DNA from 2 places in the Stenotrophomonas sp. CFBP8980 genome. Region 2 is predicted to be linked to the other one. Evidence: riboswitches for the same ligand, from Rfam matches in the RefSeq annotation. Region 2 holds a riboswitch; the other holds the start of a gene.
The links. Region 2 has a riboswitch for glycine ahead of SOM47_RS02870 (trimeric intracellular cation channel family protein). Riboswitches for the same ligand answer to the same signal wherever they lie in the genome.
Positions count from the first base shown of each region.

Region 1 (15,596 bases), on a different contig from region 2:
CTTCGGCCGCCATGATGTCGATGGCATCGTGCACCCGGCCCTCGCTGCGCGCATCGGTGAAGGTGTCCTGCAACTGCGAAGGCGCGATGCCCTGCACCGGCAACAGCAGTCCGCGGGACGCGGGTGAGGAGGCAGGCGTGGCGACCGCCGGTGCAACCGGCAGGGCCGGCGCCGCAGCGGCCACCTGCAGCGATGAACGAGACGGTCCGGACACGGCTTCGGGCGTCAACGAAGGCGACCGCGCCGGTTCACCCGGCACGGCGATCACCGACGCCGGATCCACCGGCGCGATGTCCACCGCCGCGCCGCGCTGGCCGAACAGCCACCAACCGGTGCCGATACCCACCACCAACCCCACTGCGATCAACGGCATCACGCGCATCGGCTTACTCCTGCATCACCACGGTCAACGACGGTCCCACGGCATCGGCCACGCGCAGCGCATCCCAGTTGGTCATGCGCACACAGCCATGCGATTCGGTCTTGCCGACATGGCCCGGCTCGGGCGTGCCATGCAGGCCGTAATGGGGCTTGGAAATGTCGATCCACACTACGCCCACCGGATTGTTCGGGCCCGGCGGCAGGGTCTGCTTGCTGTCACCCTTCTTCGCGTCCCAGAACAGCTTGGGGTTGTAGTGGAAGGTGGGATCACGCGCAACGCCGAGGATCTTCCACTCACCGATTGGCAGCGGATCGTGCTGGCTGCCAGAGGAGACAGGAACCTGCGCCAGCACCTTGCCCTGGTCATCCAACAGCTGCAGGGTGGAATCGGATTTGTCGATCAGCACCTTCGCCGCCTTCGGCAAGGCGCCGCTACCGATGTTCGGCACCTGGATCGACGTGCCGGCCTTGCCCAGATCCATGCCCGGGTTTAGCGCCTTGAGCAGGTCCGGGGAGGCGTGGAAGCGCTCGCCGAGCGCTTCGGCCACCGAGCCGAAGCCCAGCGCTTCGAGCTGCGCCTGCGCGGCAGGCCCCTTCGGCGTAGGCTGGAATGGACCGGCCACGTCTTCGGCGGTGAGCGTGTAGCGCACCAGGATGTTGGTGCTGTCGGCCTGCAGCGCCTGCCAGGTTGCCTCGTCCAGCTCACCGGTCACCTTGAGCCCGCGTGCAGCCTGGAAGCCGGTAACGGCACGGCGCTGGTTCGAGCCCACCTCGCCGTCGATCTGGCCGGGCGAGAAGTTGGCCCGGTCCAGCAACACCTGCGCATGCAGGGGCGAGCGTGGCTCGATGTTCACCGGCGGGGTGGTAGCGGCAGCGCCTGCGCTGGACGCGGACGCATCCGCTGACTGGGCCATCGCGAAGGGCGTAGCCGCCAGGCCCAGGCAGGCGATCAGCAGGGAAGAGAGGGGCAAGCGCGTAGGCAGCATCGGGGACTCCTTGTTCGAATGTTCCCACCATGCCCATGGGGCATGCGCAGCCACCGTGAAAAGGCTGACGGGTGGCTGAGCGCCCGGCGTGGCCAGGTGTCGAGTGAGCTCTCGGGGTGTCGAGCGAGCCAGACACTACCGCTGCGCTGCAACTTGGCCGATGCTACGCAGCAGACAGGGGGATGCCATGGACAGCAGTGACAATCCAACGCCGGCAGGCGCACGGGCGGGGACGTCGCCCAGGGCGTTTGACTGGTCGCTGATACCGGTTTCGGAGGGCAACGAAGATTCGATCGTGCTGCAGGCTTCCCGCCGCATGCAGCGCGAGCCGGCGCTGCTGTTCACCACCGCTTACCTGCTGGTCTCGGCACTGGGCCTGTGGTGCAGCTATTGGTTCTATCGCGGATTCGGGGTATCGATCCTGGATTACCTGCAGGCCAGTGACTTCCTGGTCGCCGGCGTGCGCGACCCGGTATACATCGGCCTGTTGCTGCTGGGCATGCTGCTGGTATTGCTGGTCACCTGGCCGGAGACGTTGCGCCTGCGCAATCCGGACACGGTTGCTCGCTTGATAGGTCGCAACCGGTTGTGGCGACTGCTGCTGGGGCGTTCGGTGTTCACCAGCTGGGAGGCCACGCGGATGCGTCCGTTGACCGCGATGACCGTAGCCGTGACGCTGTTCATGGCGGTGGCGGCAGCCGGGTACGTATCCCAGCGTGGCGACGACATCCGCGATCGTCGCGCCGGTGATACGGTGACCGTGCACTTGATCGGTGATGCCACCGCACTACCGGGGCAGGCGCGGCTGCTGGGCACCAGCAGCGCGTTCGTGTTCCTGTGGTGGCCGGCGCAGCGGCGGGCGGAAGCGGTTCCGATCGCCGCCGTACGCCGTGTGCAGGCAGCCGGCGTACGGCGCGGCGCAGCACCGACGCCGCCGGCCCGAACCGCCCGCTGACGTCCCGCCCCGGCCGGGTCAGCTGTCCTTGGCATCCTTGCGGCCACTGCCGCTTTTGTTGCCACCGCCATCCTGCTTGTTGACCGTGGCCCACGCGATCCGTTCGGCATCAGGGGCCGAGCGGCCCTTGTCCTTTTCGCTTTCTTCGATGTGCGCCGCCTTGCGCTTCTGCTTGTCCGTGTAGGCGGATTTATCACCTTGGGTCATGACGTTGCTCCTCTCAGGGGATCAGGCCAGCAGGCGCAGTTTCGGTTCGCGTGCCCACTGGCGGGTTGCGGCGGCCGCAATGAACCCCTTGGCATCGGACGCCTGCACGATGCCCGGATCACTGCCGACGCCAGCGGCTTTGAGCAGCGCCTTGGCGCCCTCGTCGTGGCCGATGGCCTTCAGGTGCGCCCAGGCGTTGCTGACGAAATCAATGGCGGCGGACTCCTTGGACAGCGCCTTGCCGGCCTCCGCACTCAGCACCACCGCGACCGCATCGAATACCACCGACGGCGTACCGGCGAGTTGGCCATCGGCGGCCTGGCGCTTGCCGTCGCTCAGCACACCGCCGCCCAGCTTGGGCGCCACCAGCTTCACATCCGCGCCCGCCTTCTGCGCCGCATCGCGCAACGCGGCGATGGCGCCGGCATCGGATCCTTCGTCGAACAGGATGCCGATGCACCGGCCCTGCAGGGTGTCCTTGCCGCGCCCGATGGTGCGCACTTCCGGGGCGTTGGGCAGGTCCTGCGCGGGAACCGCAGCCGGGGCAGGTGCGGGCAGTTCGTCCATGCCCAGGCCATCGGCCACGCGCTGGGCCAGGCTGTCATCGATGTTGCGCAGCTGGCTGACAGTGCGCTCGCGCACCGCTGCGGTTTCCACCTTGGACAGCTCGAACACCAGCGCGGACGCCAGGTGCGCCTGTTCCGGCTTCTCCAGGCTGCGGAAGAACATCCGCGCCTGGCTGAAGTGGTCAGCAAAACTCTCGGCGCGGGTGCGGCCCTTGCGCCCGTCATCGGCGGTGGCATGGCTGCGGAAACCGCCCGGCGTCTCTCGCGGCGTGTCCGCTTCCAGCGAACTGGGGTCATAGGCCACCCGGCCCTTGGGCACCTGCATCTGCATGTGGCCATCGCGCTGGTGGTTGGCGAACGGGCACTTCGGTGCATTGACCGGAATCTGGTGGAAATTCGGCCCGCCCAGGCGGATCAGCTGGGTGTCCAGATAAGAGAACAAGCGCCCCTGCAGCAGCGGATCGTTGCTGAAATCAATGCCGGGCGGCACGTTGGCCGGGCAGTACGCCACCTGTTCGGTTTCGGCGAAGAAGTTGTCCGGCCAGCGATCCAGCACCATCCTGCCGATCACCTGCAGCGGCACCAGCGATTCGGGGACGATCTTGGTCGGGTCCAGGTGGTCGAACGGGAACTGCTCGGCCTCTTCTTCGGTGAACAGCTGCACGGCCAGTTCCCATTCGGGGAAGTCGCCACGCTGGATCGCCTCGAACAGGTCGCGGCGCTGGAAATCATTGTCGGCACCCTGCAGTTTCAGGGCTTCGTCCCAGACGGTCGACTGCAGGCCCAGCTTGGGCCGCCAGTGGAATTTCACGAACGTGGAGTTTCCGGCCTCGTCGAGCAGGCGGAAGCTGTGGATGCCGAAGCCTTCGATCATCCGCAGCGACCGCGGAATGGTGCGATCACTCATCGCCCACATGATCATGTGCATGGATTCAGGCATCAGGGACACGAAATCCCAGAACGTGTCATGGGCGCTGGCGGCCTGCGGGAAGGCACGGTCCGGCTCCATCTTCACTGCGTGGATCAGGTCGGGGAACTTCAGCGCATCCTGGATGAAGAATACCGGGATGTTGTTTCCGACCAGGTCCCAGTTGCCTTCAGGGGTATACAGCTTCACCGCGAATCCGCGCACGTCGCGCGGGGTGTCCACCGAGCCCGCGCCGCCGGCCACGGTGGAAAAACGCGTGAACACCGGCGTCTTGACGCCGACTTCGGTCAGCACCTTCGCGCGGGTGAACTTGCCCAGCGAACGGGTCAGCTCGAAGTAGCCATGGGCAGCGCTGCCGCGCGCATGCACGATGCGTTCCGGGATCCGTTCGTGGTCGAAGTGGGTGATCTTCTCGCGCAGCAGGAAGTCTTCCAGCAGGCTGGGGCCACGCGGCCCTGCACGCAGTGAGTTCTGGTTGTCGGAAACCGGAATGCCCTGGTTGCTGGTGAGGACCGGGTGGGAGCCACCGGCCAGCTGGTGCAGTTCATCGCCCTGGCCGCGCTGCTCCAGCGCTTCGCTGGGCGGTGATGACGACGACGTGGGCTGGGCGGGTGCGCGCTTGCCGGTGGGCTTGCTGGCGGCCATCGAGGGATCTCCTGGGGGATTGGCGGGGTGCTCCCATTGACTGTGGAGGCACAGGTGTTAACCCCGGGTCCCGGCCAGGTGAGTGCGCAGGGAAAACGGCGGTCGGCTATGCTGTGTCCATGCGTGTTGAACCTGCCGACATCGAAGCCCTGTTCGACGCCATCCCGGACGTGCTGTTCTTCATGAAGGACTGCGAGGGGCGTTACACCCACATCAACCAGACCATGCTGCGCCGGCTCGGGTTGAAATCGCGCAAGGAGGTCATCGGCCGCACCGCGGCGGAGATCTATCCGACCGGACTGAGCGCGGACTACGCCGACCAGGATGCGCGGGTGATCGGCGGGGCGGTGATCGAAAACCTGATGGAACTGCACCTGTTCGCCAACCGCGAACCGGGCTGGTGCCTGACCTGCAAGCGTCCGCTCGTCGTTGAGGGAGAGATCAAGGGGCTGATCGGCATTTCCCGCGATCTCGGCCAGAAGCACAGCCTGGGCGCGCAGTACGAGCACCTGCGGCTGGCGCTGGCGCACCTCAATGCGCATTACGCCGAAAACGTGCGCATGCAGACCCTGCTGGACATCACCGGGTTCTCGCTGTCCAAGCTGGAGCGCAGCTTTCGCAAAGTGTTCCAGATGACCCCACAGCAGGTGCTTACCCGGTTGCGGATCCAGATGGCCATGCATCTGCTGCATGGCAACGACAGCATTGCCAGCATCGGCCAGGCCTGCGGCTTCAGCGACCAGAGCGCGTTCACCCGCAAGTTCAAGGCGGAGGCGGGGGTTTCCCCGCGCGCCTACCGGGCCCGCATCACCGAACTGGCCGGCGGCTGAGCCCGCAGCCCATCCGGCCTATCCCACCGGCGCGCTGGACAAGGTAATGTGACGGCCTTGTTGCCGCACACAGTGTCCTTCGATGCCCGCCAACCCGACGTCTGCCGCTCCTGCTTCAACCACCCGCCTTGGGCATGCGCTCAAGCCCCGCCAGCTGATCATGATGGGGCTGGGCAGTGCCATCGGCGCCGGCTTGTTCCTCGGCTCCGGTGTCGGCGTGCAGTTGGCCGGCCCGGCCGTGCTGCTGTCCTACCTGGTGGCCGGTGCGCTGGTGATCATCGTGATGAACGCGCTGGGCGAAATGGCGGCCAACAAGCCCACCAGCGGCGCCTTTTCGGTGTATGCCGCCGACGCCCTGGGGCCGACCGCCGGTGCCACCGTCGGGTGGCTGTGGTGGGTGCAGCTGGTGATCGTGATCGCCGCCGAAGCGGTGGGCGCGGCCGGCCTGCTGGCTACCGTATGGACCGGGCTGTCGGTGCCGATGGCGGCGTTGGCGTTCATGCTGTTCTTCACCGCCATCAACCTGCTGGGGGTGAAGAATTTCGGTGAGTTCGAGTTCTGGTTCGCGATCCTCAAGGTGGCCGCGATCCTTGGCTTCATCGCCATCGGTGCGGCGCTTCTGCTGGGCTGGTTGCCGGATGCGACCTCACCGGGCCTGTCCAACTTCACCGGCAATGGCGGCTTTGCCCCGACCGGGCTCGCCGGCGTGGGCGCGGCGCTGCTGGTGGTGATCTTCGCCTTTGGCGGCACCGAGATCGTGGCGGTCGCCGCGGCCGAAACCGAGGATCCCGAGCGCAGCATCGCGCGCGCGATCCGCACCGTGGCATGGCGCATCCTGGTGTTCTACATCGGCTCGCTGAGCGTCATCATCGCGGTGGTGCCGTGGACCAGCGAGGCATTGAAGTCGCCGTTCGCCGCCGTGCTGGAAGCGGCCAATATCCCTGGCGCCGGGACGGCCATCACGCTGGTTGCGGTGATCGCCCTGCTATCGGCGCTCAATGCCAATCTGTACGGGGCGTCGCGGATGATCTTCTCGCTGGCACAGCGCCATGAAGCGCCATCCATGCTGGGATGGGCCGACCGTCGCCAGGTACCGGTGCTGGCGGTGCTGGCAAGCGTCCTGTTCGGCTTTGCCGCCACGGTGATGGAGCTGCTGTTTCCGGACAGGGTGCTGCCGGTGCTGCTGAACATCGTCGGTTCCACCTGCCTGCTGGTGTGGACGTTGTCGCTGCTGTCGCAGCTCGTGCTGCGTCGGCGGGCGGACCGCGCCGGTGTGTCGCTGCCGTTCCGCATGGCCGCCTTCCCCTGGTTGACGGCCTTGGCGCTGGGCATCCTGGCGCTGATCTTCGCGCTGCTGCTGTACGGCGACCAGACCCGCCTGCAGTTCCTGTCGATGGTGGTGCTGACCTTGTTCATTGCCGGCTGCAGCGCCACCGCGCGGCGACTTCGCAGCAGCGCAGGCTGAGCGGCCATGAAGGCGTAGCGATCCGTACCGCTACGCCTGGGACGCCGTCAGTCACGGCGGTCCATGGCGGCTGAGCCGCTGCCACCGCCACCGCCCAGCATGCACAGAGCGAATTCCGCTGAACACGTGAAGATGTTCTGGGTGATCATGCAGGTTGCATATTGAATGCCGCAGTCGATGATGCCGCGCTGTTCGGCGTTGTTCTGCGCAAGGGCGGCCGGCGCGGCAAGGAACCCGGCGAGCAGGACGATGGCGGGCAATGTTCTGATGCGTTTCATGGAATGTCTCCACTGGTGAGGAGAGGCTTCCTGCGCTGCAGGAAGCGGACGTGCCCCCGATTGATGCGGGGCCGTTCCGGGCTGTCGCGCCGGAACGTGCCAGCATCGTCCCGCTACCGCCGCATCAGACCCATCAGGGAAGCAGGTGCGCACCCGTCAGGGGCCTGCGCGCCTGTTTGTCGTCGTTCTGCATGATGGCGATGGCGAACGACTGCCCATGACGCACAAGGCCCGCTTGCGCGGGCCTTGTGGCTGACCGTGGATGCCCCGGGAGGCCGATCAGGCGTCGACTTCGTCATCCTTGTACGCATCGACCGGGATGCAGGCGCACATCACGTTCTTGTCGCCGTACACGTTGTCCACCCGGGCCACGGGCGGCCAGTACTTGGACTGCTTCAGGCTGGCCAGCGGGAACGCCGCCAGTTCGCGCGGGTAGGCGTGGGTCCACTCGCTTGCGGTTACTGCGGTGGCCGTGTGCGGTGCGTTCTTCAGCGGATTGTCCTCACGCTCCAGGCGGCCATCTTCGATCGCGGCGATCTCTTCGCGGATCTGGATCATCGCGTCGATGAAGCGATCCAGCTCGTGCTGGGATTCGCTTTCGGTCGGCTCCACCATCAACGTGCCGGCGACCGGGAAACTCAGCGTCGGCGCGTGGAAGCCGAAATCGATCAGTCGCTTGGCGATGTCCTCGGCGCCGATGCCGCTGGTCTTTTCCAGCGGGCGCACGTCCAGGATGCACTCATGTGCCACCAGCCCGTTGCGGCCGGTGTACAGGGTCTTGAAGTGCGGGGCCAGGCGGGTGGCAATGTAGTTGGCGTTGAGCAGGGCGACCTGGGTCGCCTTGCGCAGGCCTTCGCTGCCCATCAGCGTGATGTACATCCAGCTGATCGGCAGGATCGAGGCGCTGCCGAAGGATGCCGCCGAGACCATGCCGACATCACCTTCGCCACCGAGCACGCGTGGCAGGAACGGGGCCAGGTGCGACTTCACCGCGCAGGGACCCACGCCGGGACCACCGCCGCCGTGCGGGATGCAGAAGGTCTTGTGGAGGTTCAGGTGCGACACGTCCGAGCCCCATTTGCCGGGCTTGGCCACGCCGACCAGTGCGTTCATGTTGGCGCCATCGGTGTACACCTGGCCGCCGTGCTGGTGGATGATCTCGCAGATCTCCACGATCTCTTCCTCGAACACGCCGTGCGTGGACGGGTAGGTGACCATCAGCGCGGCGAGGCGGTCGCTGTACTTTTCCGCATTGCGGCGGATGTCGTCGACATCGACGTTGCCGTTTGCATCGGTCTTGGTGACCACGACCTTCATGCCGCACATCTGCGCCGACGCCGGGTTGGTGCCGTGCGCCGAATCCGGGATCAGGCAGATATCGCGATGGTCATCGCCGCGCGAACGGTGATACGCGCGGATTGCCAGCAGGCCGGCGTATTCGCCCTGCGCGCCGGAATTGGGCTGCAGGCTGACCGCGTCGTAGCCGGTGCATTCCACCAGCATCGCTTCCAGGCCTTCGATCAGCGCCTTGTAGCCCACGGCCTGGTCGGCCGGCACCAGCGGATGGATGTTGCCGAACTCCGGCCAGGTCACCGGGATCATTTCGGCGGTGGCGTTGAGCTTCATGGTGCACGAACCCAGCGGGATCATCGTGCGGTCCATCGCCAGGTCCTTGTCGGCCAGCGAACGCAGGTAGCGCAGCAGTTCGTGCTCGCTGTGGTGGGTGTTGAACACCGGGTGGGTCAGGAATCCGCTGCGGCGGACCAGGGCGGCAGGGATGGCGTCGGCAGTGCTGCTGTCCAGCGTATCCACGTCGGCCTGTGCGCCGAACACCGCGGCCAGCGCGATCACATCTTCGCGGGTGGCGGTCTCGTCCAGGCTGATGCTGACCGAGCTGCTGTCGATGGCACGCAGGTTGTAGCCGGCCGCGCGCGCGGCGCCGTGGATGGCCGCGGCGTCGATGCCGGTGACATGCAGCGTATCGAAGAAGTCGCTGCCGACGGCCACGCCGTTGCTGCGCAGCGCAGCGGCCAGGATCGCGGCCAGGCGGTGGGTGCGGCGTGCAATGCGGGTCAGCCCGTCCGGGCCGTGGTACACCGCATACATCGAGGCCATCACCGCCAGCAGCACCTGGGCGGTACAGATGTTGGAGGTGGCCTTCTCGCGGCGGATGTGCTGCTCGCGGGTCTGCAGGGTGAGGCGGTAGGCGGGGTTGCCCTGTGCATCGATGGAGACCCCGATCAGGCGGCCCGGCATCGAGCGCTTGTAGGCATCGCGGCAGGCCATGAAGGCGGCATGCGGGCCACCAAAGCCGAACGGCACGCCGAAGCGCTGGCTGTTGCCGACCACGATGTCCGCGCCCCATTCGCCGGGGGCGGCCAGCAGGGTCAATGCGAGCAGATCGGTCGCCACCGCGACCAGGCCGCCGCGGGCGTGCACGGCATCGACCAGCGCTTTGTGGTCGGCCACCTGGCCGAAGGTGTCCGGATACTGCAGCAGCAGGCCGAAGGCCTCCGCTTCCAGCGCTTCGGCCGGGGTACCCACGCGCAGCACGATGCCCAGCGGTTCGGCGCGGGTGCGCAGCAGTTCCAGCGTCTGCGGATGCACCGCGTCATGCACGAAGAAGGTGTCCGACTTCGACTTGGCCGAACGCTTGGCCAGGGTCATCGCTTCGGCCGCCGCAGTGGCTTCGTCCAGCAGCGAGGCGTTGGCGATTTCCATGCCGGTCAGGTCCGCGCACAGGGTCTGGAAGTTGATCAGCGCTTCCATGCGGCCCTGGGAAATCTCGGCCTGGTAGGGGGTGTAGGCGGTGTACCACGCCGGATTTTCCAGGATGTTGCGCAGGATGACGTTCGGCGTGTGGGTGCCGTAGTAGCCCTGTCCGATGAAGCTGCGCAGCACGGTGTTCTGGTCGGCGATGGCGCGGATCTTGGCCAGTGCCTGCACTTCGGTGATCGATTCGGGCAGCGCCAGCGGCGCCGGCGACTTGATCCGGGCTGGCACGATGGCGTCGGTCAGCGCATCCAGCGAGGCATGGCCGACCACGCTCAGCATCTGCGCGATCTCCGCATCGTTGGGGCCGATGTGGCGCTCGACGAACGCGTTGTGGTGTTCAAGCTCGCGCAACGAAGGGGTGTTCTGGGACATGGCGAAGGATCCGTCGGGAAAGGGCACGCACGTGGGCAGGCTGCCGATCAGCAGCCTGCGGGGCGCCCCTCTGTCCTTTTGCCTGAGAGTTTGGAAGCGCGCGTGTGCGCGGCTTCGTGCCCCTTCGGCGCCGGATCGAACCGGTCTCTCCAGAGTTTTGATGCGGGTGGTCACGGGCCTGAGCGATTACGGGCGTTTGCGCCTTCGGCAGCGGTGTCCTGCTTCTCCCACCTTGTTGCCCGTCGATTATAGCGGCCCGCGTGGAAGCCGGGGGCGCGGCGGGCCGATACACACGGCTGAATGCGGTGCGACCCACCGGACGGATTCGGCGCGGATCGCATGGTAATGGGCCGGACAACGGCCTATCATGGCGCCATTCTCGTATTCATCCGGCGCCGCTTTCCTGTCCTGCCTGGGCCGGACCGGGCGCCCGCCGCGCATGGCCTGCGCGGATCCTCCGGACGCTCCCATGACTGCCGCCTCGCCTTCGACCCGCCGTCTGGCCCTGCTGCTTGCAGGCCTGGCGATGTTCGGCCCGTTCTCCATCGACACCATTTTCCCGGCATTTCCGCAGTTGGCGCAGCGGCTCGGGGTGGATGAAGTAGCGGTGCAGCAGACCGTCAGCGTCTACCTGCTGTTCTATGGGCTGATGAGCCTGGCCCACGGCCCCCTTTCCGATGCCTGGGGGCGCAAGAGGGTGATCCTCGGCGGGCTGGTGGTGTTCGTGGGCGCCTCGGTCGGCTGCGCGCTGTCCACCGACCTGACCACGCTGCTGATGTTCCGCGCGCTGCAGGGCCTGTCGGCCGGCGTCGGCATGATCGTAGGCCGCGCGGTGATCCGCGACCTGTACCACGGCCACGATGCGCAGCGGTTGATGAGCCAGGTGTCGATGATCTTCGGCATCGCGCCGGCCATCGCGCCGATCATCGGCGGCTGGATCCTGCTCAGCGGTGCCGGCTGGCCGCTGATCTTCTGGTTCCTGGTGGTGTTCTCGCTGCTGCTGCTGGTGGCTACCGCGCGCTTCCTGCCGGAAACCCACCCGATCGACGCGCGCACGCCGCTGTCGCCGCGCGGGCTGGTGCGCGACTACCTGCGCATCGGCTCGAACCCGCGCTTCATGCGGTTGGCGCTGGCCGGCAGCATCAACTTCGGTGGCATCTTCCTCTACATCGCCTCCGCGCCGATGTTCGTGATGCAGCACCTGCGGTTGGGCGAAGGCGGATTCGCCTGGCTGTTCATCCCGACCATCGGCGGCATGACGGCCGGTTCGTTCCTGTCCGGGCGCATGGCCGGCCGTACCACGCCGACGCGCCAGGTCAGCATCGGCTTCATCTGCTGTGCGGTTTCGGCCGTGCTGAACACCGGCTACGTTGCCATGGCCCCGCAGCTGGCGCTGCCGTGGGCGGTGCTGCCGATCTTCATCGGTGGCCTGGGCATGGCGCTGATCTTCCCGATCCTGGCGCTGGCGGTGCTGGACATGTATCCGCACCAGCGCGGGCTGGCCTCGTCATTGCAGGCCTTCCTGCAGCTGATGGTCAGCACTCTGGTGGCCGGGCTGGTGTCGCCGCTGCTCAGCCATTCGCCGCTGCAGCTGGCGCTGGGCCAGGCGGCCTTCTTCGCGGTGGGCTTCGTGTTCTGGTATCGGGAACACCGGCGCGAGCGCGCTGAGCAGGCGCTGCGGGTGGCCACGGGCGAGGGGCCGCCGTGAAGCAGGTCCGCGCGTGGCGTGCGGTATCCTTGCCGGCCCGATTGACCGTAAGCCCCTGATGTCGACCACCTCCAAACTGCGCCGTGACATCCGCCGGCGCCGCGAAACCCAGGCCGCCAACCGCGAAGCCGCGAACGCCTCGCCGGTCGAGCCGCACGCCGAACTGCGCGACCAGCAGCGCACGCTGCTGGCCGGCATCGTGCGGCGCGATGGCGAATGGGTGCTGGGCATGGATGGCCGCATCGCCGGCCAGAGTGAGAGTGCCGCCCAGGTGCTGGCCTTGATCATGCAGGCCGGTGAGCTGCACGAACGCAAGGGCACGCCGGTGCGTCTGGTGTACTCGGACGCGCTGCGCGACGCCGCGCAGGCCGAGGCCAATGCACAGGGGCTCAGTTTCGATGAGTTCAAGGACGCGCTTGCCGCGAAGATGGCGGCCGGCAAGGCCAACTGATCAGGCGTTGCATGGAGTCCGGAGGTAGCGCCGAGCCATGCTCGGCGAGCGCAGCGGCAGGTAGTGACGGCCAGCGGCCGTCACTACCGGCATCAGGAGGGTAGCGCCGAGCCGTGCCCGGCGCCACCGCAGGGTCAGCGCTGTGCAGGCGCGGCCGGTGCCGCAGGTGCCGCGGCGCTGGCCTGCCAACCGCAGACCTGCCCTTGGTTCTGTTCCTTCAGCCAGGCATTGACCGGGGTGAAGTACTCGATCATCGGGCCGGCATCGAGCTTGTCACCGCCGGTGAGTTCCTTCAGCGTGGCCTGCCACGGCTGGCTGGCGCCCTTGCTCAGCATCGACCAGAACTTCTGCCCGGCCTCCTTGTTGCCGTAGAAGCTGCACTCGTGCAGCGGACCCTTGTAGCCGGATGCATCGCACAGGCCCTTGTAGAACTGGAACTGCAGGATGCGCGCCAGGAAGTAACGGGTGTACGGCGTGTTGCCCGGCACGTGGTACTTGGCGCCCGGATCGAAGAACTCCTCGCCACGGGTGGTCGGCGGGGCAACGCCCTGGTAACGCGCCTTCAGGTCCCACCAGGCCTTGTTGTAGTTGTCCGGAGTGATCGAGCCATCGAACACGCCCCAGCGCCAGCGGTCGATCATCAGGCCGAACGGCAGGAAGGCCACGCCGGACAGTGCCATCCGCATCTGGTTGTTGATCACCGCTTCGCGGCTCTCTTCGGGCTTGTCGACCAGACCGATGGAATTGAGGTACTTCGGCGTCATCGCCAGCACGATCGTGTCGCCGATCGCTTCATGGAAGCCATCGTTGGCACCGCCCTGGAACAGCGGCGGCAGCGGGTTGTAGGCCAGGTCGTAATAGATGTGGCCCAGCTCGTGGTAGATCGTGGTGAAGTTCTCTTCGTTCGGCTTGATGCACATCTTGGTGCGCACATCGCCGTCCATGTTCATGTCCCAGGCGCTGGCATGGCAGACCACGTCGCGGTCCTGCGGCTTGATGAACTGGGTGTTTTCCCAGTACGACTTCGGCAGCGCCGGCATGCCCAGCGACACGTAGAAGTCCTGCGCGCGTTCGGTCATCTGCCGCGCGGTGCGCAGTTCGGCTTCACGCTGCGCCTTGTACAGGCCTTCCACGTTGGCATTGCTGCCGGCCTTGGCCAGCGCGCCGCTGAGGTTGCCCTGATACTGCTTTTCCAGCGCAGCGGTGATGTCCAGGCTGCCGGCGCCCGGGTACGGCTGCAGCTGGTCCCACAGGTTGGACCAGTCCTGCTGCCACATGTTGCCGGTCAGGTGGGCAGCGATCAGGCCATTGCCCACTTCGGCCTTGTCCTTGCCGTAAGTGGCATCCAGCTTGCCGCGTGCGTAGCAGTGCAGCTGCTCGTACATCGGCTTGACCTGTTCCCACAGGCGGTCGGTTTCCGGTCCGATCTGCTCTGGCGGCATGTCATAACCACTGCGCCACATCTGTCCGGCATCGGCGAAGCCCAGGCCCTTGGCGCCTTCGTTCACCAGGCCGACGAACTGCTGGTAGTCGCCACGCATGTTCTTGGTGGTGCCGTGCCAGCCCTGCCACGCATCCAGCTGCTGGTCGTAGTCGCGGCTGCTGGACAGCACCTGCTCCAGGTCGCCCAGCTGGCGGCAGGAATTCGGATCGTTGGCATCGGTGCAGTACTTGCCGGCGCCATAACTGCCTTCCATGCGGGTGGCGATCTGGGTCAGTTGCGCCAGCTTTGCCGGGTCGCGTGGGGCGGGCATCGACGACATCAGCTTGAGCAGCTGCAGGGCCCGCTTGCTGTCATCGGACATCGGCTGACCTTCGAACTTCGCTGCCTGTTCGATCCAGCTGTTGAGCTGGGTCAAGGAGCGCTCGTTGGCCTTGGCCGCCACGCGCTCGGAATCACTGTTGATATAGGTCGAGGACAACCACTGCGCCGAGGTCATCTCCGGGTACGCGGCCTTGTATTCGGCATTGATGCGGGCCACGAACTGGTCGGCGGTTTCGCCGGCCGGCGCGGTTGCGGTTGCCGGTCCGGTGCCCGGGGAGGGCTCCTTCTTGCAGGCGACCAGCGACAGCGTGGCGGCGGCGATTGCCGAAGCCAGCAGGAGATGACGGTGTTTCACGGGTGGTCCTTGGGCGGTGAACGACCGCTGAAGGCTAGTGGGCCGGGCCCGCTGCCGCAAGGGGCAGAGGTCGGGGGCGCCGGAGGCGCCTGCCGATGATCACCCCTCGCAAGCGGCAAACAGGTCCCGCTGCGCCGCGTACAGGGCCGTACGTACCTGCATCAATCCGAGCACAGACGAAAACAGCGCATCGTGGTCGGTGTACTGGCCAGCGCGCTGGCGCACGCACTGCAGGTCCAGCCCGCGGTTGCGCGCGAACGAAGGCGAGAACCACATCGTCATCGGGACATGGGTCTGCTCTTCCGGGGCGATTGCGTATGGAATCCCATGCAGGAACAGACCTTTCTCGCCCAGCGATTCCCCGTGGTCGGACACGTAGATCATCGCCGTGTCGTAGTCTTCCATTCCCTGCAGCGTACCAATGGCCTGGGCAAGCACGTGGTCGGTGTACAGCAGCGCATTGTCGTAGCTGTTGGCGATCTGTTCGCGGGTGCAACGTCCCAGGTCGACGGTATCGCAGGTGGGGGTGAAGCGGCGGAACCGCGGGGGATGGCGCTCGAAGTAGGCAGGGCCGTGGTTGCCCAGCTGATGCAGCACGATGACCCGGTCACCGGGTTTCGCGCGCGCCTGTTGGGGAAGGTCCTGCAGCAGGATCTCGTCCAGGCAGCGCCCGTTGGCGCAGAGCCCCGGCGTGGTTGCATCAGCCAGTGACTGCAACGGCAGCCCTTCGCAGACGCCTTTGCAGCCGGACTGGTTGTCGCGCCACAGTACCCCGATGCCGGCGTGGTCCAGCACATGCAGCAGCGATTGGTGCGCACGGATCTTCTTCTCGTCATAGTCGCCGCGCCCCCAGGGCGAGAACATGCAGGGCACCGACACCTCGGTGCTTGTGCCGCAGGAATGCATGTCGGGGAAATTGATCACCGGCT
Region 1 covers NZ_JAXCXF010000002.1:62,601-78,196, forward strand. The annotation lists gene SOM47_RS06320 (M23 family metallopeptidase) at 1-382, opposite strand, end outside; gene SOM47_RS06325 (L,D-transpeptidase family protein) at 387-1,295, opposite strand; gene SOM47_RS06330 (hypothetical protein) at 1,555-2,322, shown strand; gene SOM47_RS06335 (hypothetical protein) at 2,341-2,529, opposite strand; gene SOM47_RS06340 (catalase) at 2,551-4,668, opposite strand; gene SOM47_RS06345 (AraC family transcriptional regulator) at 4,788-5,498, shown strand; gene SOM47_RS06350 (amino acid permease) at 5,581-6,963, shown strand; gene SOM47_RS06355 (hypothetical protein) at 7,011-7,241, opposite strand; gene gcvP (aminomethyl-transferring glycine dehydrogenase) at 7,521-10,388, opposite strand; glycine riboswitch at 10,449-10,551, opposite strand; gene SOM47_RS06365 (multidrug effflux MFS transporter) at 10,858-12,096, shown strand; gene SOM47_RS06370 (hypothetical protein) at 12,155-12,547, shown strand; gene SOM47_RS06375 (M2 family metallopeptidase) at 12,682-14,667, opposite strand; gene SOM47_RS06380 (phosphoethanolamine transferase) at 14,767-15,596, opposite strand, start outside.
Region 1: linked by a shared signal. The riboswitch ahead of gcvP (aminomethyl-transferring glycine dehydrogenase) and the one ahead of SOM47_RS02870 (trimeric intracellular cation channel family protein) in region 2 are both predicted to bind glycine.

Region 2 (15,596 bases):
GATCGGGCACACTTACCAGACCCCGCAATACCGCTGGGCCGGATTGACGGACGTAACCGTCAACCTGTCTTCCATTGCGATCGCCGAACGCCTGACCGGCCGCAACCGGCTGGACACCACCGGCTATCGGGCAAAGCGCACGGCATACTTCGGGCGTGCACCGGCACAGCGCGACTTCGACAAGCAGACAGACGTCTGGTTCAAGCTGCTGATGTTCGATCAACTGCGTCGTTCGTTTGGCGAAGGGTTCTACCCGCGCCTGTCGGCCCGCTATCGCCAGCTGCGACGCGACGGGATCAATCCGCGTACCGACGAGCAAAAGCGGCAGCTGTTCGCCCTCACCGTCGGCCAGGTCGCTGAGCGCAACATGACCCCCTTCTTCGAACAGTGGGGCATCGCGCTGGACAGCAGCACGCGGGCAGGGCTGGCACGACTGCCTGCCCTGCGCCACCCGATCTGGAACAACCACGACCGCGCCACCGATGTGGTGGAAAATGCGTTGCCGCCGCTGTGACCCGCGTCAGAACCCGTAGCGCAGGAAGCCGCCGTCCACCGCGATGCACTCGCCGGTGACATAGCTGGCGGCAGGCAGGCACAGGAAACCCACTGCGGAGGCGACCTCTTCCGGCTCACCGATACGGCGCATCGGCGTGCGGTCGATCACCTGCTCATAGTAATCCGGGTCGGCCAGCGGCCCGGACGTGCGTCGGGTACGGATGTACCACGGCGCCACGGCATTCACCCGGATCCCGTCTTCGGCCCATTCGACGGCCAGGTTGCGGGTCATCTGGTGCATGGCGGCCTTGGTCATGCCGTAGACCGCCCCGCTGCGCACGTGGGTCAGGCCGGACACGCTGCCGACGTTGACGATCGCCGAAGCGGCATGCCGTGCCAGCAGCGGATGCGCGTAGCGCGACAGCTCGAAGGCCGAGAACAGGTTGGTCTCGAAGATGTTGCGCCATTCGTCTTCGGTGTAATCGATGGCCGGCCGGGTGATGTTGCCCCCGGCATTGTTGACCAGGATATGCAGCCCGTCGGCATGGTCTTCGACCCAGTCCAGGATCTCACGCCGGTCTTCGTCATCGGACACGTCGGCGGCCAGGGCGTGGATCGCCTGTGCGGGGAACTCGTCGGCGAGGTCGTCGCGGGCGCTCTCCAGCATGTCGATATCGCGGCCCACGATCATCACGTCGGCACCGAAGCCGAGCAGTTCACGTGCGATGGCCAGGCCGATGCCGGCACTGGCTCCGGTGATGAGGGCGGTCTGTCCATCCAGCCGCCAGCGCTGCGCAGTCACGATCTTGAACTCCCATCCGGGCGCTGCCCGTGTAACGATGCGGCAAGCATAGCGCCGTCGCCGGGAGATCTTCGATGCACCAGCTGAAAACCTTCGCCCTGATCATGACACTGGCCCCGCTGGCCGCCTGCCAGCGCCCCGCGGTCCCGCCGCAGGACAAGCCACCGGAGCCCAAGGCGCTGGCGCGCAACGTACAGGCGCCACTGGAAAAAGCGCGCGGCGTGCAACAGACGCTGGAGGGTGCCGAACAAAAACGGCGCGCCCAGGAAGAGCGCGCCGAGAAGGAATGATCATGGCCAGGTAGAGCCGACCGAGGTCGGCTGCTATCGCCGGACGGCGGTCAGAAACCGCAGAAGCAATATGCCAGCGCCTTGACCGGGGTGCCCTTGCCCTGCTCGCGCGCGGCGTTCTGCACGAAGCGCAGCTGGGTATCCACTTCCGGCATCGTCCGCGCCAGCACCATCCGGCCCACGCCGGATTCGGCCAGCATCCAGGCACCGGCGTGGCTGCCGGCGAAACCGCCCAGGAACTGTGCGAACGGGGTAGCGGGCTTTTCGATGTAACGCACGCGGTACTTGTCATCGGCACCGAGCTTGGCCCGGCCCGCAGCGTCGGCCACGGCGTCCTTCAGGCCGCCGAAGGCATCGACCAGGCCGCGCTCCTTGGCCTGGGCACCGGACCAGACGCGGCCACGGGCCACTTCGTCCACGGCCTCGACCGGCTTCTTGCGCGCATCGGCCACGCGACCGGTGAAGTCCGCGTAACCCTTGTCGATCACCGACTGGATCACCTGGCCCACGGCCGGGTCCAGCGGCTTGGTCATGTCGAACGCCCCGGCGAAACGGGTGGTGCCCACGCCGTCGGTATGCACGCCGATCTTGTCCAGCGCGCGCGCCACGTTCGGCACCATGCCGAAGATGCCGATCGAACCGGTGATGGTCGACGCGTCGGCATAGATGCGGTCGGCATTCATGCTGATCCAATAGCCACCGGAGGCGGCCAGGTCGCCCATCGACACCACCACCGGCTTGCCGGCGGCCTGCAGGGCCACCACTTCGCGGCGGATCTGCTCGGAGGCGAACACTTCGCCACCCGGCGAATCCACGCGCAGTACGACGGCCTTCACGTCATCGTCGTCGCGGGCTTCGCGCAGCAGCGCGGAGGTCGACTCGCCGCCGATACGGCCGGCCGGCAGGTCACCGCCGCTGATCTCGCCCGATGCCACCACCACGGCCACCTGCGGACGCGAATCCACCGGGCTGCGACGTGCGTCGACCTGGCCCAGGTAGGCGCCCAGGTTGATGCTGCGGAAACCACCTTCGGCATCGCCGTCGGCCACGCCGCGTTCAACCATCAGGTCTTCGAACTCTTCGCGGGTCTTCAGCGCGGTGACCAGCTTCTGCTGCAGGGCGAACTTGGCCAGGTCACCGCCGGCGGCGGCTACGCCTTCCGGCAGCGTATCGATGCCGGCAGCCAGCTGCGCCGGATCCAGGCGACGTGCCTTGGCGATGTCACCGAGGTAGCGCTGCCAGACATCGTTCATCCAGTACAGGTCCGCTTCCTTGGCCTGCGGTGATGCGGCGTCCAGCACGTACGGTTCGGCGGCGGACTTGTACTCGCCCACCTTGAACAGGTGCACGTCCACGCCCAGTTTGTCCTGCAGGCCGGTGCGGAAGTACTGGCGATAGCGGCCAAGGCCTTCCAGCAGCACCGCGCCCATCGGGTCCAGGTAGACCTCGTCGGCCTGTGCGGCGAGCAAATACTGCGATTGGCCCATGCTTTCGCTGTAGGCCACCAGCTGCTTGCCGGACGCACGCAGCTGCTGCAGGGAAGCGGCGACTTCGCGCAACGAGGCGAAGCCGGACGGCTGCAGCTTGTCCAGTTCCAGCACCACCCGCTCGATCTTCTTGTCCTCGCGCGCCGCGTCGATCGCCCGGATCAGATCGCGCAGCTGGATCTCTTCGGCACTGGTATCGCCCATCGCCTTGGCAAACGCGCGGCTGACCGGATCAGCGCTGAACTGCTCCACCAGGCGGCCTTCCGGGGCGATCACCAGGGTGGTGCGGTCCTGCAGCGACTTGCTTGCGCCCGCACCCATGCCGGCCGCCACGACCAGCGCGACCAGGATGAAGAACAACAGGCCGAAGAACAGCACGTTGAGGATCAGCCGCCGCGTGAAGTTCATCACGTCCCACAGCCCGATGAAGAATGCCGCGATGGGATTGCGTCGCGCGGGGGGCAGCGGTGGCACGGTTTGGTTCATGGATTGCTCCGGTTGGCGTCTTGCCGTGGAAATTGCGGGATCAGCATAACGGGTGTGGTTGCCGGCAGCATCGGACACAAGTAAGGGTGCCGCCGTGAAGCGGCGCGGACAGTACCAGCATTCAGGACAGCGCGGACTGGCCCACGCGCGCGCCGCTGCGATGCAGGCGCCAGCCCATCAGGATGGCGGCAGCGGTGAGCCCGACGATCAGGCCGATCCACATGCCCTGCGGCCCCATGCCCAGCCCCAGGCCGAGCCCGGCGCCCAGCGGCATGCCCAGGCCCCAGTACGCGAACATGGCGATGAACATCGGCACGCGGGTGTCTTTCAGCCCGCGCAGCGCCCCGGCCGACAGCACCTGGACGCCATCAGGGAACTGGAAGGCAGCCGCGTACAGCAGCAGCGTGGAGGCCAACCCGGCGACCGCCAGGTCGTTGGTGTACACCCCGACGATGGCGTCGTGGCCCAACAAGAGCGCCAGCGCGGACACGGTCTGTGTGCCCATGATGATCGCGTAGCCGGCCCATGCCGCGCGGCGCACGCCATGACCATCGCCGCGCCCGACTGAATGGCCCACGCGCACGGTGGTGGCTTCGGCCACGCCCATCGGGATCATGAAGCACAGCTGGGCGACGTTGATGGCGATCTGGTGCGCGGCGGCCTCGTTGGCACCCAGCCGGCCGATCAGCAATGCGGTGACGATGAATAGTCCGCCTTCCATCAGCACGGTGATGCCGATCGGCAGGCCCGTGCGCAGCAGGTCCCAGATGGCACGCCAGCGCGGCCCTTCAAAATGGCTGAACAACTGCAGATGTTCGAAGCGCTTGGTCCTCCACAGGTAGGCGGCGAAGCACAGCGCCTGCAGCCACATCATGATCGCCGAGGCGATGCCGAGGCCTTCGGCGCCCAGCTCCGGGAAGCCCAGTCTGCCATTGGCCAGTACGTAGCCCATCGGCGCCAGCACCAGCAGCCCGCCGAAGCCGATCAGCATGGTCGGCAGGGTCCAGTGCATGCCCTCGCTGAGATAACGCATGCAGAAGTACAGGGTCAGCGCCGGGCCGCCCCAGCGCACCGCATGCAGGAACGCGGTGGCGCCCGGCACGATATCCGGCGCGATGCCGAAGGCCGGCAACAGCGGCGGCACCACGCTGAGGAAGGTGAACATGATCAGGCCCAAGCCCAGCGCCAGCCACAGGGCCTGGCGGAACAACGGCCCGATTTCGCGCTCGCGGCCGGCGCCGTGCAGCTGCGAGACCGACGCGGTGAGCGAGATCAGCGTGCCGATCGGGATCAGCATCGGCAGCCACAGCAGCGCGGTGCCGATGGTCACCGCCGCCAGCGTGTGGGTGCCGTGGTGGCCGGCAATCACGTTGTCGACGAAGGAGATCAGGCCGGTGGAGACATGGCCCAGGACGAGCGGCAGGGCAAGGATGCCGGTGGCGCGCACTTCGCGGCTGAAGCGCGGGGCAGGGGATGTGATGGACATGGTGCTGCAGAGGGTCGGCGACTACGGCTGCGCACGAAGGGCACAGACACCGGGTTGCGGGGCGTCATCTTACCCGTTCCGGGGAGATCGCAACCGTTGCCCTGGTGGGTGAAAAGCGTTGCCCTGGTGGGTGACGACCGTTGGTCGTCACGCTTCTCCCGCCGGAGCCGGTCAGCCTGCCGCTAGCGTCCGACCTGCCTGGCCAGCCAGGCATCACGCTGGGCCGGCGCCACGGACAGGAACTCCGTTCGCACCGCATCGCGCTGTTGCGGCGGCGTGCGCTGAGCCACCAGCGTCAATTGCGACACCTGCGCCGGAGTCAACTGCCGCAGCATCGCCAACGTAGCATCGCGCTGGTCTTCGGGCACGTAGCCGAACATCCCCTGCAGCCGGCTGAAGTGCTCGCCCAGCAGCGGCCCCAGGCGCCAGCCATCACGGAATGCCTGGTCCTGTGCAGTGAACTGATCACGCAGCTCCTGCTGCCTGGCGGGCGGCAGGGCAGCAAAACGCCCCGCGGCCTCGCGCACGCGCGCCCGCTCGGACTCGCTCATGGCCCGCCACGCCGCGTACTGGCTGCGGCGCTCGCGCTTCTGTTCCGCGCTGAGCTGCTGCCACGGCATGGCCACCGGGGCGGCGGGACTGCCGATGGCGCCGGGGCCTCCAAGCCCCGACAGCGGCAGCGCGGTGCGGTCAGGGGCGGCGTGTGCCAGCCCGGCGACGCCCAGCAACACCAGCGCGCACAGACGCTTACTCATCGGCTGCCGCCGTTTCCAGCGCGGCCGCCACCGGCTCCGGCCGGGTCGGCCTGGCCTGGGACTCATCGACGGGCAGCGGGCCACCCGCGGCCGACCAGGCATGCAGGTCGGCATCGGCGAGCAGCGGGAAATCCCGGTCGGCCAGCATGGCCGCATCTTCTGTCGCCATCGGATCGGCGGCGGCGGCGGCGACCTTCGGCGCATCCCCTTCCAGGGCTTCCACGGTGACCGGACCGGCCTCGCCTACCGCGCCTTCCGGGACGACGGCAGGTGCATCGGGCACCCGCCCCTGCCAGGCGCGCCATCCCAGCCCGGCCAGCAGCAGCACCAGCACGGTGCCCAGCAGGATCGCCGGCCCACGCCAACGGCGTTGCTGCGAGGACCGACGGCGTGGCGGTGCCGCGGGCGTGCGCTGTTCCGCTGCGGGGGCGCGCCAGGTCTTGGGCGCATCGTCCTTCCTGCCCGCCGCCACTGGTTGCTGCAGTTCCTTCAGTCGCTGCGCGGGCAGTTCCCGGATCTGCTGCTGGACCTGCTCGGCCAGCCCCCGCCAGGCCTGCGCGTCGGGGTTGCCTTGCCGATCGCGCGGGCAGGCAGCGGCCAATGCCTCCTGGTAACCGTCCACATCGGTATCCAGCAGGCGTGCGGCGGTGTCTTCATCCAGGCCGGCACCGATCCGCAGCAGCAGCGCCAGGCGGATCAGTGGCTCCAGGTTACCCAGATGGGCCAATGGCCCCTGCCAGCGCCCGGTGGGGGTGTCGCGCAGTGCCTGGCGGGCTGCCAGCAGCGCCCAGAAGCGGGGTGGCCACTGGGCCATCGGCAGATCACTGGCCACTGCGGCGAACGCGCGCATGACCGCCACCAACGCCTGTTCGGCACGCGCCCCGTCACCGGTCTGCAGCTCGGCGACCACCAGGGCACGGCGCTCGACGCCACGTAGAAATGCCGACAACGCACCGGCCGCAGTAGGGGATAAAGAGGCGGACGCTGCCGTCATCGGGGACTCCAGGAATTCACGCGGAATGATAGCCGCTCCCAACCAGAGACGCCGAGGGCTTGCTACTCACAGGCGTTCGTGCTGCACGTTGTGCACAGCGTCAAGAAATCCTGCCGACACTCATGCCCAATCCCCTCCCACCTCATGTTTCAGCGGCATTTCACACTTAACTGATTGATTTTAATGATCAATATCATGTGGCTATTTTTTGACCATGCAAACATGAAGGCTGTCGGCATCGGCACTTGCCGTGTTCCACCCTCGCTAACACACAGACTTATCCACAAAAGATGTGGATAACCCTGAATCTCCAATGCAGTCCGATATTTACCTCTTGTTTAGACTGTCTTCACTGAGGATCGATGCTCCTGAATGCGGGCTGCGGTGGCCCCAAACGGGTCGGTACACTGCGCACCATGGATGCTCCCCTGCCCACCCTGCGCATCGCCCTGCCGGTCCCGTTGCCGCAGTTGTTCGACTATCTGCCGCCCGACGGTGCTGCACCGGAAACGGTCGTTGGCTGCCGGATCCGGGTGCCGTTCGGCCCGCGCGAGCTGGTCGGGCTGGTGGTGGAACAGGGCAGCGCGGAGCCGGCGCCCAGCCTGCGCCAAGCGCTTGACTGGCTGGATCCCGCACCGCTGCTGCAGGGCGAACTGTGGCAAAGCCTGCAATGGCTGGCACGCTATACCCACGCGCCGCTGGGCGAAGTACTGTCGACCGCCCTGCCCGGCCCGCTGCGGCACGGTGAGCCGCTGCCGGATACCCACCACTGGGGCTGGCAGCTCACTGCCGCCGGGCACGAACAGCGGAGCAGCCTGCGCGCCGGCAGCCGGCCGCGCCAGCTGGCCGAACTGCTGGGCGAGGCGGTGGTTGACGAAGACGTGATCGCGGCGCGGATGGACGATTGGCGCACGCCTGCGCGCAGCCTGGCCAAGCGCGGTCTGGCCGAGCGCGTGGCGCTGGCGGTGGCGCCGCTGCTGGCCAGCCCACTGGGCGGCCCCACCCTGAACCCGGAGCAGGCCACCGCGGTGCAGGCGATCACTGCCGCGCAGGGTTTCGCCCCGTTCCTGCTGGACGGCGTCACCGGCAGTGGCAAGACCGAGGTCTATCTGCAGGCCATCATCCAGTGCCTGGCCCAGGGTCGGCAGGCACTGGTGCTGGTGCCGGAAATCGGCCTCACTCCGCAGACCCTGGCGCGCTTCCGCGGCCGGCTGGGGATTGCCGTGCACGCCTTCCACTCTGGCCTCAACGACAACGAGCGCGCCCGGGTCTGGGCGTCGGCGTCGCGCGGCGAAGCGCGGGTGATCGTCGGCACCCGCTCGGCGATCTTCATGCCGCTGCCTGAAGCTGGCCTGCTGATCGTCGATGAGGAACACGACAACAGCTACAAACAACAAGACGGCATCCGCTACCACGCCCGCGATTTCGCCCTGGTGCGGGCCAAGGCGCTGGGCATTCCGGTGGTGCTGGGCAGCGCTACCCCGGCCATGGAGACCCTGCACAATGCGCATGCCGGCCGCTTCACCCACCTGCGGTTGAAGGTGCGTGCCGGCGATGCCATGCCGCCGCGCGTGCGCATCCTGGATGTACGCAAGCGTCCGCTTCGCGATGGTCTGTCACCGCAGGTGCTGGAAGGCATCGCCGAACACCTGCGCAACGGCCAGCAGGTGCTGGTCTTCAAGAACCGCCGTGGCTATGCACCGGTACTGCTGTGCCACGACTGCGGTTGGACTGCGCCCTGCCAGCGCTGCGATGCGCCGATGACCGTGCATGGCGCGGGCCGGCGCCTGCAGTGCCACCACTGCGGTGCGCGCCAGGCCGCCCCGCTGGCCTGCCCGGCCTGCGCCAGCCTGGCGCTGCAGCCGCAGGGGATTGGTACGGAGCGGCTGGAAGAACATCTGGTGCAGGCGTTCCCGGACGTGCCGGTGCTGCGCATCGACCGCAGCACCACTTCGCGCCGCGACGCGCTGGAACAACAGCTGGCGCGGCTCGGCGACCAGCCTGGCATCCTGGTCGGCACGCAGATCCTGGCCAAGGGCCACGACCTGCCCAAGCTGACCCTGGTGGTGGTGGTGGGCATCGACGAAGGACTGTTCTCTTCGGACTTCCGCGCCACCGAGAAGCTGGCCCAGCAGTTGATCCAGGTGGCCGGACGCGCGGGGCGCGCGCGTGACCCGGGGGAGGTCTGGCTGCAGACCCATCATCCCGGGCATCCGCTGCTGGAAACCCTGGTGAACGGCGGCTACCACCCCTTCGCCGCGGCCGAACTCAACCAGCGCCAGGCTGCCGGCTTTCCGCCGTTTGCCCACCTGGCGCTGCTGCGCGCCGAAGCGCAGCAGGTCGAGCATGCCAATGCATTCCTGCTCGCCGTGCGGGCGCTGGTGGGCGAACAGCCGCACCTGGAAGCGTTCGGGCCGATGCCCGCGCCGATGCCGCGACGGGCCGGTTACCAGCGCGCGCAGCTGCTGCTGTCCAGCGCACAGCGCCCCGCGCTGCACGCTGTGCTGGATCATGTGGCGCCCCTTCTGCAGGGCCTGCCGGAGGCCCGCAAAGTGCGCTGGTCGCTGGATGTGGACCCGGTGGATCTGTACTGACCGGCCATCGTTGGTGACGGCCCGCCTTGGGGGGTGACGACCGGCTCTGGTGGTGACGACCGTCTCTGGTGGGTGACGACCGTTGGTCGTCACGCCGCTGCGCTCGCCGAGCATGGCTCGGCGCTACCCCGCCATTGGCCGTCACGGCGCTTTTGGTAGTGACGGCCGCGGGCCGTCAATCCCGCGGGCGTACCTCAGCTCATCCCGGTCATCACGCCGCGCTGGTACGCCGGGCGTTCGCGCAGGCGTGCATACCAGTCCGCCAGGTGTGGAAGGTCCGGACGCTGGATCGGCATCTCGAACCAGGCGTACACCAGCGCACCCAACGGGATGTCCCCCATCGCGAAGCGGTCACCGGACAACCACGGCTGCTTCGACAGGTCGGTATCGGCCATCGCCAGCAGATCGCCGGCCTTGACCAGCGCGGCATTGATGCGGACCTCATCGCGATCAGCCGGTGCGGTACGCATCACCCCCCAGATCAGCTCGCTGTACAGCGGCGCCATCCGCGAGGTGGTCCAGTCCATCCACTTTTCACCGCGCGCACGCTCGGCCGCATCTTCCGGGTACAGCGTGCCCAGCGCATAACGCGCCGACAGATAGCGCACGATCGCATTGGATTCCCACAGCGGCAGGCCGTTGTCTTCGATCGCCGGCACCAGCCCGTTGGGATTCATCGCCTGGTAGTCGGCGGCCTGGGTGCCGCCGAAACTGCCGCCGACTTCGATCGACTCATATGCCAGTCCGATTTCTTCGGCACACCAAAGCACCTTGCGCACGTTGCTGGAATTGCGGCGGCCCCAGATCTTCAGCATGTGGTTTTCCTTGCAAGCAAACGTGCGCCGGCGTGGCGCGGGACCGCTACGATACGCCGGTCAGCCTACCGTGGTGTTGCCGGTCTTGGCGGCCCTTTTGGTCGCCTGCTTGGCCACCGGCTTCTTCGCCAATGCACGCACGTACGAAGACTTGCCGTCCTTCTTCATCTCGAACAGGCCGATGGCCGCCAGCAGGTCACTGAGCTTGCCGTAACCATAATTGCGCGGATCAAACGAAGCCTGGTTGCCGATCTGGCTGCCCACCGGCCCCAGGTGCGACCAGCCGTCCTCGCCTTCGGCCGAGGCCACCGCACGGCGCAGCAGGTTGACCAGCTTGGTATCGCTGCGCATTTCCGCACCGGTCTTGCGCGGCCGTGCTTCGCTGCCCGCCTCGCCGGTCTCGCCGGCCTCGCCCGTGGTCGCGCCTTCCGGATGGGCATCCGGCGGGCTGGTATGGGCCTGCCCCAGCGCTTCCAGGTAGGTGAATTTCGAGCACGCGTTGACGAACGGATCTGGTGTCTTCTTCTCACCGAAGCCATACACCTTGACCCCGTCGGTGAGCAGGCGCATCACCAGCGGAGTGAAGTCCGCATCGCTGGACACGATGGCGAATCCATCCAGGTTGCGGGCGTACAGCAGGTCCATCGCATCGATCACCATCGCCATGTCAGACGCGTTCTTGCCGCGGCTGTAGGCGAACTGCTGGATCGGACGGATCGCGTACTCGTGCAGCACCGCTTCCCAGCCCTTCAGGCTGGGACTTTTCCAGTTGCCGTAGGCGCGACGGACGTTGGCCACGCCGTGCCGCGCCACTTCGGCCAGCACCTCTTCGATCTTCGACGCGGGTGCGTTGTCGGCGTCGATCAACAGGGCAATGCGCTTTTCCGGCTCGGACATACCTGCTCCAGGCTGACGATGGTGTGCGGACAGTATGGTCCACACCGGCAGCAGCCCGTGTGACATGCGATCATCCCAACGCCCCCCTACTGGAGCCACGCGAATGACGCGCGAGCGCACCCCCCACCTGGTCATCGTCGGCGGTGGTTTCGCCGGCCTCTGGGCCGCCCGCGCCCTGGCCAGCGAGCGCATCCGTATCACCCTGGTCGATCGCCGCAACCACCATCTGTTCCAGCCGCTGCTGTACCAGGTCGCCACCGCCGGCCTGTCGGCACCGGACATCGCCGCGCCGCTGCGGCATATCCTCGGCCACCAGCGCAACGTGGAAGTGCGCCTGGGCGAAGTGACCCGCATCGACAAGCAGGCACGCAGCGTACATCTGGTGGATGGCACATCGCTGGAGTACGACACCCTGCTGCTGGCCAGCGGTGCCACCCACGCCTACTTCGGCCATGACGAATGGGCCAAGGATGCGCCCGGCCTGAAAACCCTGGACGACGCCATTGCCTTGCGCCGCAAACTGTTGCTGGCTTTCGAGCGCGCCGAGGCCGAGCCGGACCCGGAGAAGAAGGCCGCCTGGCTGAGCTTCGCGGTGGTCGGCGGCGGCCCCACCGGCGTGGAACTGGCCGGCACCCTGGCCGAAATCGCCCGCCACACCCTGCGCAACGAGTTCCGCCACATCGACCCGGCGTCGGCCAAGGTGCGGCTGGTGGAAGCCGGGCCGCGCGTGCTGTCCACCTTCCCGGACGTGCTTTCGTTGAAGGCCCGCCGGCAGCTGGAAAAGCTGGGCGTGGAGGTACTGACCGGCACACCGGTGACCTCCATCGACAGCCTGGGCTTCCAGCTGGGCGAGCAGTTCGTCCCCGCGCGTACCGTGGTCTGGGCCGCTGGCGTGGCCGCAAGCCCGCTCGGCGCCACGCTGGACACACCGCTGGACCGCGCTGGACGCGTGCTGGTGGAGCCCGACCTGACCCTGCCCGGCCACCCGGAACTGTTCGTGGCCGGTGACCTGGCCGCCCTGAGCCAGGCCGATGGCCGGCCGGTGCCCGGCGTGGCGCCCGCCGCCAAGCAGATGGGCAAGCACGTGGCCGACACCGTCCGTGCGCGCCTGCACGGCAAGCCGGCGCCGGGTCCGTTCAAATACGCCGACTACGGCAACCTGGCCACCATCGGGCGCATGGCCGCGATCGTGCACCTGGGCAAACTGCAGCTGTCCGGCGTGCTCGCGTGGTGGTTCTGGCTGGCCGCCCACGTGTTCTTCCTGATCGGCTTCCGCAACCGGATGGTGGTGCTGCTGAACTGGGCGGTCGCGTACTGGAGCTACCAGCGCAGCGCGCGGATCATTTTCGGCGACGTGAAACCGCCGAAGGACCCACCGCGCGGGTGACCGGCACACCCGCTACGCTCGCCGACCGTGGCTCGGCGCTCCGGGGTTGCCGTGGTAGCGCCGAGCCATGCTCGGCGGACGAAAGGCGGTGTTACAGCGCTTCGGTCAGCCACGCCAGCTTGCGCGCACGCGGCTGCTTTTTCAGCTGCCACTCCGCACGCGAGGCTTCGGCGCGGTCCGGGTACTGGCGCACCGCAAGGATCTGCAGCGGTGGGCGCGCACGGGTATAGCGCGCGCCCTTGCCTGCCTGGTGGGCGGCAAAGCGCGCCTGCACATCGGTGCTGATGCCCGCGTAATAGCTGCCGTCCCGGCATTCGAGCAGGTACAGGAACCAGGGCGTGTCGGGGCGGGCCATGCCGCGATTATCGCCCAGCCGCCGCCAGCGGCTACACTACGTGCCGGATGCAGGAGAGTGGTGCCACGCTGGCACCCGCCGAAGGCGCAGGCTCCCATGATCGCTCAGGCCGGTGGAATGGCATTCCACCAACCATGTATCTCAATCGCCGAGCTGGAGAGAGATCCGCAAGGATCCGCCGAAGGGGCACGCGGACTCATCCGCTGAACTCTCAGGCAAAAGGACAGCGGGAGCGGCACCGGTCACCTTCGTTCGTCGATGCGCCTGCATCGGTGGTGCGTATCGCGTGGCCGGCCCCACCGCATCCGGAGCCTGCACATGTTGCTGTCCATCATCTACCTGATCGCCATTTCCGCCGAAGCCATGACCGGCGCCCTGTCCGCCGGCCGCCGCCGCATGGACCTGTTCGGCGTGGTGATGATCGCCTGCGTCACCGCCCTCGGCGGCGGATCGCTGCGCGACATCATCCTTGGCCACTACCCGTTGGCCTGGGTGAAGCACCCCGAGTATCTCGGCTTCACCGTGTGCGCCGCGCTGATCGCTACCTGGGTGGCGCGCTGGATGCACCACTTCCGCCGCACCTTCCTGGTGCTGGACGGGCTGGGCCTGATCGCCTTCACCCTGATCGGGTGCGCGATCGCCCGCGATGGTGGCCATGCCACGCCGATCGTGTTGATCGCGGGCATGCTGACCGGTGCCTTCGGTGGTGTGCTGCGCGACATCCTGTGCAACGAAGTGCCGCTGATTTTCCAGAAGGAGTTGTACGCGATCATTTCGCTGCTGACCGGCGCGTCCTACCTGTCGCTTCTGCACTGGAACGTGGCCGACAACACCGCCATCCTGTGCTGCCTGGCCGGCGGCTTCGCACTGCGCCTGCTGGCGATCCACTATCGCTGGGAAATGCCGAAGTTTGTTTACCACGACGAAGTGCACTGAGACGAGTAGTGACGGCCGCTGGCCGTCACTACCATGACCAAGGTCATGCGGAAACCTGCCGCGCAATTGGCTACCATGGAGGCCCGTCGCGCGAGCGGCGGCATCCAGCCACGCTGCTTCTGCGGCCCCGCCAGACAACCCTCCCCACGTTGCCAGGCCTGCAGTGATGATCCTGGCGCAGCACTTCCCTGCGCCATCGCAGGGTGCAGGATGACCCATGCCGCTTGACCCACCGTCGCGCCCCCGCCGTCACCGCACGCTGCTGCTGGCAGCTTCCGTCATCGTGCTTGCGGTGCTGCTGGCATGGTGGGCATGGCCGCGCGCCGACGTAGTGGCAGACGATGCGGGCGGCCGCAAGCCGACCCCGGTACGCATCGCCCGCGCCAGCGCAGAACCGCTGCAGCTGCGGCTGAAGGCGATCGGCACGGTGACCCCGCTGCACAGCGTGGTGGTGCGCAGCCGCGTGGATGGCGAACTGCTGAAACTGCATTTCAACGAAGGCCAGCACGTGAATGCCGGCGACCTGCTGGCGCAGATCGATCCGCGGCCGTACGAGGTCCGACTGGCGCAGGCCCAAGGCACCCAGCAGCAGAACCTGGCCGAACTGGAAAACGCCGAACGCCAGCTTCGGCGCTTCGGCGAACTGCAGGCACAGAACTATGTTTCCGGGCAGGAGCTGAGCGACCAGCAGAGCAAGGTGCGCCAGCTGCAGGGCCGCCGCTTGAGCGACCAGGCCACCGTGGATGAAGCGAAGCTGCAGCTGCAGTACACCCGCATCACCGCGCCGGTGAGTGGACGCGTCGGCCTGCGCCGCGTGGATGTCGGCAACCTGATCCGCAGCAGCGATGCCGACGGCCTGGTGACGCTGGCGCAGACCGCGCCGATCAGCGTGCTGTTCACCGTGCCCGAACCGGAACTGCCTGCCCTGCTGGGCGCCGTGCGCAGCCAGCCCGTCTTGGCCGTGCAGGCCTGGGACCGCGAAGAACGCGCCGAACTGGGCCGTGGTGAACTGTCCAGCGTGGACAACGTGATCGATACCGCCACCGGCACGCTGAAGCTGCGTGCACAGTTCGCCAACGCCGACGACGCACTGTTCCCCAACCAGTTCGTCAACATCCGGCTGCAGCTGGGTGCGCAGGATGCGGTGGTGATCCCCGATGCCGCGGTGCAGTTCGGCAGCAAGGGCAACTACGTGCACGTGATCGACAAGGACGACAAGGCACAGCGCCGCGACGTGGTGCTGGGCCCGGCCGACGGCACGCGCGTATCCGTGCGCAGTGGCCTGAAGGCCGGCGAAAAGGTGGTGGTGGAAGGCATCGACGGACTGGAAGACGGCAGTGCCGTGCGCATCATCAGCGAGGACGCTGCGCAGGCCGGCGCATGAACCTGTCGCGTGCCTTCATCCTGCGTCCGGTAGCGACCACGCTGCTGATGGTGGCGCTGTTGCTGGCCGGCGTGCTGGCCTACCGGCTGCTGCCGGTGGCCGCACTGCCGCAGGTGGACTATCCGATCATCCAGGTCACCACGCTGTATCCCGGTGCCAGCCCGGAACTGACCACGCGGATGGTGACCGCGCCGCTGGAAAAGCAGCTGGGGCAGATTCCCGGGTTGAAGCAGATGTCCTCCACCAGCTCGGGCGGCGCGTCGGTGGTGACCCTGCAGTTCGACCTGGCCGTGTCACTGGGCGTCGCCGAACAGGACGTGCAGGCGGCGATCAACGCGGCCGGCGGCTTCCTGCCCGATGACCTACCGGTGCCGCCGGTCTACCGCAAGGTCAATCCGGCCGACACCCCGATCCTGACCCTGGCGGTGACCTC
Region 2 covers NZ_JAXCXF010000001.1:644,915-660,510, reverse strand. The annotation lists gene SOM47_RS02930 (M60 family metallopeptidase) at 1-514, shown strand, start outside; gene SOM47_RS02925 (SDR family oxidoreductase) at 521-1,297, opposite strand; gene SOM47_RS02920 (hypothetical protein) at 1,372-1,587, shown strand; gene sppA (signal peptide peptidase SppA) at 1,638-3,560, opposite strand; gene SOM47_RS02910 (MATE family efflux transporter) at 3,682-5,046, opposite strand; gene SOM47_RS02905 (DUF3106 domain-containing protein) at 5,229-5,801, opposite strand; gene SOM47_RS02900 (hypothetical protein) at 5,794-6,795, opposite strand; gene SOM47_RS02895 (primosomal protein N') at 7,212-9,389, shown strand; gene SOM47_RS02890 (glutathione S-transferase family protein) at 9,584-10,204, opposite strand; gene SOM47_RS02885 (NYN domain-containing protein) at 10,265-11,101, opposite strand; gene SOM47_RS02880 (NAD(P)/FAD-dependent oxidoreductase) at 11,205-12,488, shown strand; gene SOM47_RS02875 (GIY-YIG nuclease family protein) at 12,580-12,843, opposite strand; glycine riboswitch at 12,884-12,974, shown strand; glycine riboswitch at 12,987-13,080, shown strand; gene SOM47_RS02870 (trimeric intracellular cation channel family protein) at 13,162-13,779, shown strand; gene SOM47_RS02865 (MdtA/MuxA family multidrug efflux RND transporter periplasmic adaptor subunit) at 13,997-15,163, shown strand; gene SOM47_RS02860 (multidrug efflux RND transporter permease subunit) at 15,160-15,596, shown strand, end outside.